2 regions of the Shewanella sp. 10N.286.48.B5 genome follow, and region 2 is predicted to be linked to the other one. Evidence: riboswitches for the same ligand, from Rfam matches in the RefSeq annotation. Region 2 holds a riboswitch; the other holds the start of a gene.
What was found. A riboswitch is a leader RNA that binds a small molecule or an ion and turns the genes downstream of it on or off. The one in region 2 is predicted to bind lysine.
Positions count from the first base shown of each region.

Region 1: linked by a shared signal. The riboswitch ahead of BCU57_RS02420 (Na+/H+ antiporter NhaC family protein) and the one ahead of lysC (lysine-sensitive aspartokinase 3) in region 2 are both predicted to bind lysine.

Region 1 covers NZ_MCVG02000001.1:558,327-562,546, reverse strand. Annotated here, with positions in the region: gene BCU57_RS02420 (Na+/H+ antiporter NhaC family protein) at 101-1,657, opposite strand; lysine riboswitch at 1,735-1,955, opposite strand; gene BCU57_RS02415 (electron transfer flavoprotein subunit alpha/FixB family protein) at 2,366-3,289, opposite strand; gene BCU57_RS02410 (electron transfer flavoprotein subunit beta/FixA family protein) at 3,292-4,041, opposite strand.
Region 2 covers NZ_MCVG02000001.1:3,163,104-3,167,323, reverse strand. Annotated here, with positions in the region: gene arcA (two-component system response regulator ArcA) at 1-545, opposite strand, end outside; gene BCU57_RS13530 (DUF3293 domain-containing protein) at 1,249-1,686, shown strand; lysine riboswitch at 2,104-2,280, shown strand; gene lysC (lysine-sensitive aspartokinase 3) at 2,529-3,878, shown strand; gene BCU57_RS13520 (succinylglutamate desuccinylase/aspartoacylase family protein) at 3,896-4,220, shown strand, end outside.

The DNA of each region.
Region 1 (4,220 bases), 2.6 Mb from region 2:
TTAAAACATAAAAAATGCCGCTCATCTGAGCGGCATTTTCATACAAGTTAGCTATATCTAAAGTTCGCGATAAGCTTAAATCAAACCGAGTTAGCTTACGCTATTTAGTGATCAACTTCAGTCCAATAACGCTTAATACAAATAGCACACTACAGGTGACCAAGCCCATGGCCACTGACGCGGTAAAACCTAATACACCGTAGCCAATAATACTAATGACCGCCACGATTAACGCATAAGGTAATTGCGTCATTACGTGATCGATATGGTGACAACTCGCCCCCGTTGACGACAAGATAGTGGTATCTGAAATCGGTGAACAATGATCGCCAAATACTGCACCAGATAACACGGCTGCAAGCATAGGTAACATCATAGTGCTATCACTGCCCATCGCCATATCAGCTGCAATTGGCAACATGATACCGAAGGTACCCCAGCTGGTGCCGGTTGCAAATGCGGTTAGGCCTGCTAATAAAAATAATACTGCAGGTAGCATCGCAAATGGAATATTGCCTGTGGCTAAACTGGCCATGTATTTACCGGTTTCAAGGTTGCCAATAACCGTTGAAATCGTCCAAGCAAATAACAAAATATAAATGGCAGGTAGCATTGATTTAGCGCCAAGTTTGATGCCAGTGAACACCATAGGCAGAGCAATTTTTTGCTTCACAGTTAATACTAAGGTGACCGCTAACCCCACCAGTGAACCGAAAAATAGTGACGAGCTCACTTCAGTATTTTCAAATGCTCCTAAAATGCTAAAAGGTAAATCATTAGCTGATAATGCATCAGCGCCTGACGCCACCATGAAATAGAAGGTTGCCGCAACTAACACTAATATAGGTAAGAATAAGCCAATGATTTTACCGGTTTCCGCTTCTGGTAAATCGGCTGTGGCTCCTGGTGGTAAGCCTTTAGATTCGTCGAACAACTCACCCTTTTGGGCATTTTGTTCATGCTTACGCATTGGGCCAATATCTAAACCAAATAACGCCACACACACCAATAATAATAATGCAAAAATGGCATAAAAGTTCATTGGGATCATTTGCAGGAACACACTTAAATGCCCTGTATCAGCAAAGCCATGAGCCGTTAAAATCCCGCCGATCAGGGCGATAATGTACGCTCCCCAGCTTGAAACAGGCGAGATAACACAAATTGGTGCCGCTGTTGAATCCAATAAGTAGGCTAATTTAGCCCGTGAAATGTGGTAACGGTCGGTGATTGGACGTGCAATAGATCCCACCACAATACTGTTAAAGTAGTCATCAATAAACACTACAACACCAAGGAAGATAGTCATCAACTTGGCATCACGTTTATTGCGAATACGTTGATGAGCCCAATCAGCAAAGGCGCGAGCTGAACCACTTACCGTGATTAATGCCGTGATCATGCCCAAAATCACCAAGAAACCTAAAATTTGTAGGTTCCATGAATTGAGCGCGCCATCATCCCAAACTAGACCCGTGACGGTAATCAGTAAATTTGAGGCTGCAGCGCTAACTGAAAAATCACCGAGTAAAAACACCCCGGTGATAATACCTAAGCCCAATGAAAGTAAGACTCGGCGAGTTAATACTGCGAGCAAAATAGCCACTACTGGTGGCAAAAGCGAGAGAGCCGAATCGGCGTAACTTGTTATCATCATTTCTTATAATTTCTTCGTTGAGTACGAATGGAGAATAACTGATAAGGCAAGTTTACGTTGAATACGTAAACGAAAATCTTTTCAGTAGCACTCCACAGTAATATCAATATCGTTGTCGATATATATTCTTCTACCCTTTCGGATAGAAATTACCATGACAGTGCAGTCCCTTTCGGTAACTGCCCCAATAAATGGTTTTGATAGAATCCATTTACTTCGGCACTAAATCCTTTCCGAATAAGTTATTGGCATCACCCAACTCACCCGTACTGATACTTAATGCACCTCTACTTATGTTAACAACAGAAAGGCTCTGTATATCAACACCCCATCATACAAACATAAGCAGTAGCATCATTGCCAGATAAAACTTGATTATCTTGTGATATATAACATCACAACTAAAACCGCGCACATTGACGCAGCACTAGTGTAACCTTTTATTAGCAAGGGTTCATATTTAACGCAGTGGTAATTTTTGCTCACTGATAGAACCGCACCGCAAATAACAACGCATTAGTATAAATTGGCAGCAACTATCTACGGAACATTAAAAAAGGCTTTTACCTCTCGGTAAAAGCCTTTTAGTGCCGTTTTTTATTAGTGGATATTAACTCACTAAAAAACTAGCGTAAGCCATAATCCTATTATAAAGAGCATTATTTAGGACTCTTATTTAGGGCTCTAATTAAGGGCTCTAATTAAGGACTATAGCAAATTAGTTAGCTCAGGGATCGCTTCAAACAAATCAGCTTCCAGACCATAATCTGCAACCTGGAAAATCGGCGCTTCAGGATCTTTGTTGATTGCCACAATGACTTTAGAGTCTTTCATACCAGCAAGATGCTGAATAGCCCCTGAGATACCTACAGCAATATACAGATCAGGTGCGACAATTTTACCAGTTTGACCTACTTGTAAATCATTCGGTACAAAGCCAGCATCAACAGCTGCGCGCGAAGCACCAACAGCAGCAGTTAATTTATCAGCAAGCGCTTCTAAAATAGCAAAGTTCTCACCACTGCCCATACCGCGGCCGCCGGAAACAATCACCCCAGCACTGCCAAGCTCAGGACGCTCTGATTCAGTTAATGTTTGCGAAACAAATTCTGCCGCTGCTGTGGCAACAAAATCAACCATAACCGCTTCTGCACTGCCGTCATTGGTTGCGGCATCAAAAGCACTGGTTCGTACTGTTAGCACTTTAACCGCATCTAAACTTTGCACTGTCGCTAATGCCGAACCGGCATAAACAGGACGCACGAAGGTATCTGTGCTTACAACTTCAATCACTTCAGAAATTTGCGCCACATCTAATAACGCCGCGACTCGTGGCAGGGTATCTTTACCGACACTGCTAGCCGCAGAAATAATATGTTCGTAATCACCTGCAAGGTTAACCACTAACTGTGAAAGGTTTTCTGCTAGTTGCGCTTGATACACAGCATTATCAGCAACTAATACCTTGCTTACGCCTGTTAATGCTTGCGCTGCGGTAACTGCTGCAGCGCAATCACTACCAGCAACTAACACATGCACATCACCACCAATGGCAACCGCTGCGCTTACTGCTTTAGCGGTATCTAATTTTAAGCTTGCGTTATCATGTTCAGCTAATACTAAAATAGTCATAATTAGATCACCTTCGCTTCATTTTTTAACTTTTCAACTAATTCAGCCACTGAATTCACCATGATGCCAGCTTTACGCTCAGCTGGAGGGGTGACTTTTATAATGGTTTGATGTGCTTTTAAGCTTACGCCTAAATCATCAATTGAAAGTGTCTCTAATGGCTTACGCTTAGCTTTCATAATATTAGGTAATGATGCGTAACGAGGTTCATTTAAACGTAAATCAACCGTAACCACCGCTGGTAATGGCATTTTTATTGTTTGTAAGCCGCCGTCAATCTCACGGGTTACTTCTGCACTGTCTGCCGTTAATGTTAGCTCTGATGCAAACGTTGCTTGAGGCATATTCGTTAATGCAGCTAGCATTTGACCGGTTTGGTTATTGTCGCCATCAATAGATTGCTTACCAAATATCACTAATTCTGCTTGTTCTTTTTCTTGAACCGCTTTTAAAATTTTAGCAATCGATAACGGCACTAACTCGTCATCAGTCAGGACATGAATAGCACGGTCGGCACCAAGCGCCATCGAGGTACGTAATTGTTCTTGAGCATTTTTAGCTCCAATAGTGACCACAACAATTTCCGTAACACTTCCTGCTTCTTTCAATCTTACAGCTTCTTCAACTGCAATTTCACAGAATGGGTTTAACGCCATTTTCAAATTAGCAGTATCAACATTTGTGTTGTCAGCGTTTACTCTGACCTTCACATTTGCATCGACTACGCGCTTTACAGGCACCAATACTTTCATGGGATTTCCTTTTACACCTTCAATGTATGTGGACGGCACATTGGTTTTAACCAATGTAATATGGCTCAACTTTACGGCCTGTTAACGTTAACGTCAACCTAAGTCAAACACTTGTTTATATTTTTTTTGGCTCAATGTGCGTTTAAAAGAACTGACATCTGCACAATTTATATTAAATA
Region 2 (4,220 bases):
CGAGTTAAGATTTTGCCTGGGTTTTCTACAAAGTGAAGCATCGCACGGAATTCACTGCGAGGTAATTTGTAAGACTCACCTTGTGGGCTAACTAAAGAACGGCTGTTGATTTCTAAGCTCCAACCGTTGAAACGGTAAAACTCAACTGAACCTTTTTCTTCGGTTTCAGCGCCAGCGCTGTTTACACGAGTTAATAGGTTACGAGCACGGATAGTTAATTCACGTGGGTTAAATGGCTTAGTGATGTAGTCATCAGCGCCAATTTCTAAACCAAGGATCTTATCAACTTCGTTATCACGGCCAGTAAGGAAAATAAGGCCAATGTTATTAATTTCACGAAGTTCACGGGCTAATAATAAACCGTTTTTACCAGGAAGGTTGATATCCATAACAACAAGATTAATCTTATTATCCTGCATGGCTTTATGCATTTCTGCGCCATCGTTTGCTTCAGTTACTACATACCCTTCGGCTTCAAAAATACTACGTAGAGTATTACGGGTTACAGCTTCATCTTCAACAATAAGAATGTGTGGGTTTTGCATGTCATTTACCTAAATTAAAAACAATTCGATTCTAGTCATGTTGCACTAGGGCTGTGGCGTTATATAGCTAAGAAAACGCCGATAATTTATAAATTCACGATAGGTGTTTATCTATGTCTGCCCTGAACAAAACACGCTTCATGACTAACTACATTATATAAACCAGTTTAAGGCACTAATATTTATCGCACTTCTATAAAAGAGTTATACGTGACGTAAATTTTGATCATAAAAAATCAATATTCAGATCGTATGCTGAGCTTGAGTAAGCTCACAACCTGTCAAAATATCTGTAAAACCGATGATTCATATAAACTAAGAGATTAAATTGCTGATTAAAGTTCCTTCGCAACCTAATTTTGTCCTACATTTATATTCAGTCTTTTAAAATGTAGAACACATTTTAAAAGCTTGAACACTTTACCAAGATTTAATTTCAGTAAATGTAGTCGCTTGTGTCACAACTTAGCGTTATGTAGCAAAATCTAGCTAGTGTGAGATATTGTACTCGTTTTAGGCATTTGTTAACAAATGAAATGTTAACAAATTTACGGGGAAGATTTGTTACAAAAATGCTTTTTTGGGTAAGCTTATGATTTTTAGGTTAAATATAATTATTGTTCTTGTGACTTACATCACACAGGGTGTTGGTCCAAGTCTTGGTTTGCTACACTGAATTGGTCTAAATTGAGAAAAATAAATGATGAATAATTCAATAGATAACCTTTGGTTTAAGTATCAAGGGACCCAATTTCTACTTACTCAGCGCCTTTCTTACGCTGTCCCCTTCGCCATTGTCACCGCCCATAATCCCTTAGGCAGCCAATTGAATCCGTGTCAAAACCGTTTGTTAGATAGGCGACTTCAACGGAAAATTCAGCAATTTAATAGCCCCTATCGTTGCTTAATTGGCGCGGCGCCAGACTTATCTCATATGGAAAAAAGTTGGGCAGTCTTTATAGAAAAAGACCAAGCGTTAGCGTTAGGCCGAGAGTTTAAACAGCTCGCTATTTACTATGTTGATAATGGGGTGTTGTCATTACTTGCCTGTGGTGAAGCACCTGACAAGGAAGTGTTAATTGGCGAGTTTGGCCCACGAACGGTTTTAGTTAATGAATTACCTGATTTGCACGATGAATAACATGATCGGCGATTAAGTGACATTTGTATCAGTTATCGAGGATGTTTAATATCAGTAACTCCTTCTATAGGTACTTAGTTAAGTGCCTTTTTTTATTGTTATTTTTATATTTTTATTAGGGCAATGGTTATTTATATACTGTTGAAACTTGATTGTTAATATTGAAGCTTAATTGTGCAGTTTAGTTGAAGGTTTTAACTCAATAACCTCGAGTTTACATTGAGGTTATTACTTTTTATTTTTTAATCACTATTGTTTTATATCACTTTTTTGTTTCAAATTATAAATAACAGCTTACATGATACTATTTTGAGCTCAGTGTCTCTATTTACGTATTGTGTTATTTGACGACTTTATGGCATATCCCAATTGACTTGAGTTGTTATTTATTGGTATTTTCATGCTCTTCCTGTGGGAAGAAACAGAAGAGGAGCGTTAGCTAGGTAGTAAGTTCGAGGAAAACCAATTCCTATGACAGCTTATGAGGGAGATTAGCGCCGAGGTACTGGTATGTTTGGTTGGCATTCGGTATCGGTCGTTTAGGTTGAATCCTAGCGATTGTCACCTATTTTTTGGTGGAGAGCTTCTGGTGAAAGATTGCTGTTTCCCTTCTTTAAGGGTGCGTTATCACTGCACCAGGCTCTTCGAACGAAGTAAGTTCGGAGTGTAATCATGTTTTTACGTATTAAATTTCAAGTTGTTCCAATACTGTGTACTCAGTTTATGTCTACTCAGTCCATGTCTACTGAAAGTATGTTTAGTCAAAGTTTGTCTGCTAAAACTTTGTCTACTAAAACTTTGTCTAGTAAAAGTTCGTCTGCGAATGTCGTGGAGGTATCAGCATGAGTTTAGTTGTTGCTAAGTTCGGTGGCACCTCAGTTGCTGATTTTGACGCCATGAACCGCTGTGCGGACATTATTTTAGCCAATGCCAATACCCGCGTCGTTGTTGTTAGTGCTTCTAGCGGTGTCACTAATTTACTGGTTGAGTTAACTCAAGCCAATGTGAACGACCAACGCCGCTTAAGTTTAGTCACTCAAATTGCTAAAATTCAATATGACATTGTTGATAAGCTGGCGCGTCCACAAGATGTAGCTGCTACGATTGATAAGCTATTAAGCAGAATGGCAGTGCTTAGTGATAAGTTAGTGCTCGATAGAAGCAAAGCCATCATTGATGAGCTGTTATCCATGGGTGAGCAATGTTCATCATTATTGTTCTCTGCGGTTATTCGCCAAAAAGGCACGCCATCAAGTTCATTTGATGTGCGCCAAGTATTAAGAACCGATAGCCATTTTGGTAAAGCAGAGCCGCAAATTGAGCAAATTGCGCTCCTAGGCGCGGAGCATTTACAGCCGTTATTGGCTCAGCAAGTGATCGTGACTCAAGGTTTTATTGGCGCTGATGAAGCAGGCAACACCACCACCTTAGGCCGTGGCGGCAGTGATTATTCAGCTGCGTTATTAGCTGAAGCCTTAAAAGCAGATGCGGTAGAGATTTGGACTGATGTGGCCGGAATTTATACCACTGACCCACGTTTAGCGCCTAATGCGAGACCTATCGCTGAAATTAGCTTTAATGAAGCGGCTGAGATGGCTACCTTTGGCGCTAAAGTATTACACCCTGCGACGATTTTACCGGCCGTGCGTCAACAAATTCAGGTGTTTGTTGGTTCCAGTAAAGCACCTGAACAAGGTGGAACTTGGATCCGTCATCAAGTAGAAGATGCCCCGGTTTATCGAGCTGTGGCTCTAAGACGCGATCAAACTTTATTAAACCTGCATAGCTTACAAATGCTCCATGCTCAGGGCTTTTTAGCGCACACCTTTGCCACGCTTGCTAAGCATAAAATTTCAGTTGATTTGATTACCACCTCAGAAGTTAATGTGTCACTAACGCTTGATAAAACCGGTTCTGACTCCAGCGGGCAGGGGTTATTAAGCGAGTCATTACTGCAAGAACTATCACAAAATTGCCGTGTAAGAGTGGAAGATAAATTAGCTTTAGTGGCGATTATTGGTAATCAAATAGCGTCAACAGCAGGTATTTGCAGCCGAGTTTTTGGGGTACTTGAACAGCATAATGTGCGCATGATTTGCCAAGGGGCTAGCCCACATAACTTATGTGTTCTCGTCGCTGAATCTGAAGCCGCAGATGTGGTTAACTCTCTGCACCAAAACTTATTTGAATAATTGCTAACGTGGCAGGTATGACATCAGTGAATTCAATTACAGAACAGGCTAACGATTATTCAGCCACCATGTCTCGGGTTGAAGTGGGAGAGCTTGCCACAGGCCAAGCGTTAACGGCGCCACTGTTTAGCTTTAAAGGCTCAGATGACGCCGCGCCCAGTGTTTATATTCAGGCCAATGTTCATGGGGCTGAAGTGCAGGGTAATGCGGTGATACATCAGCTGATGACTTTACTGCAAGACTACACTGTATTAGGCGATATTCACTGCGTGCCATTAGCCAACCCTTTAGGCATTAATCAAAAAAGTGGCGAGTTTACCTTAGGGCGATTTGATCCTATCA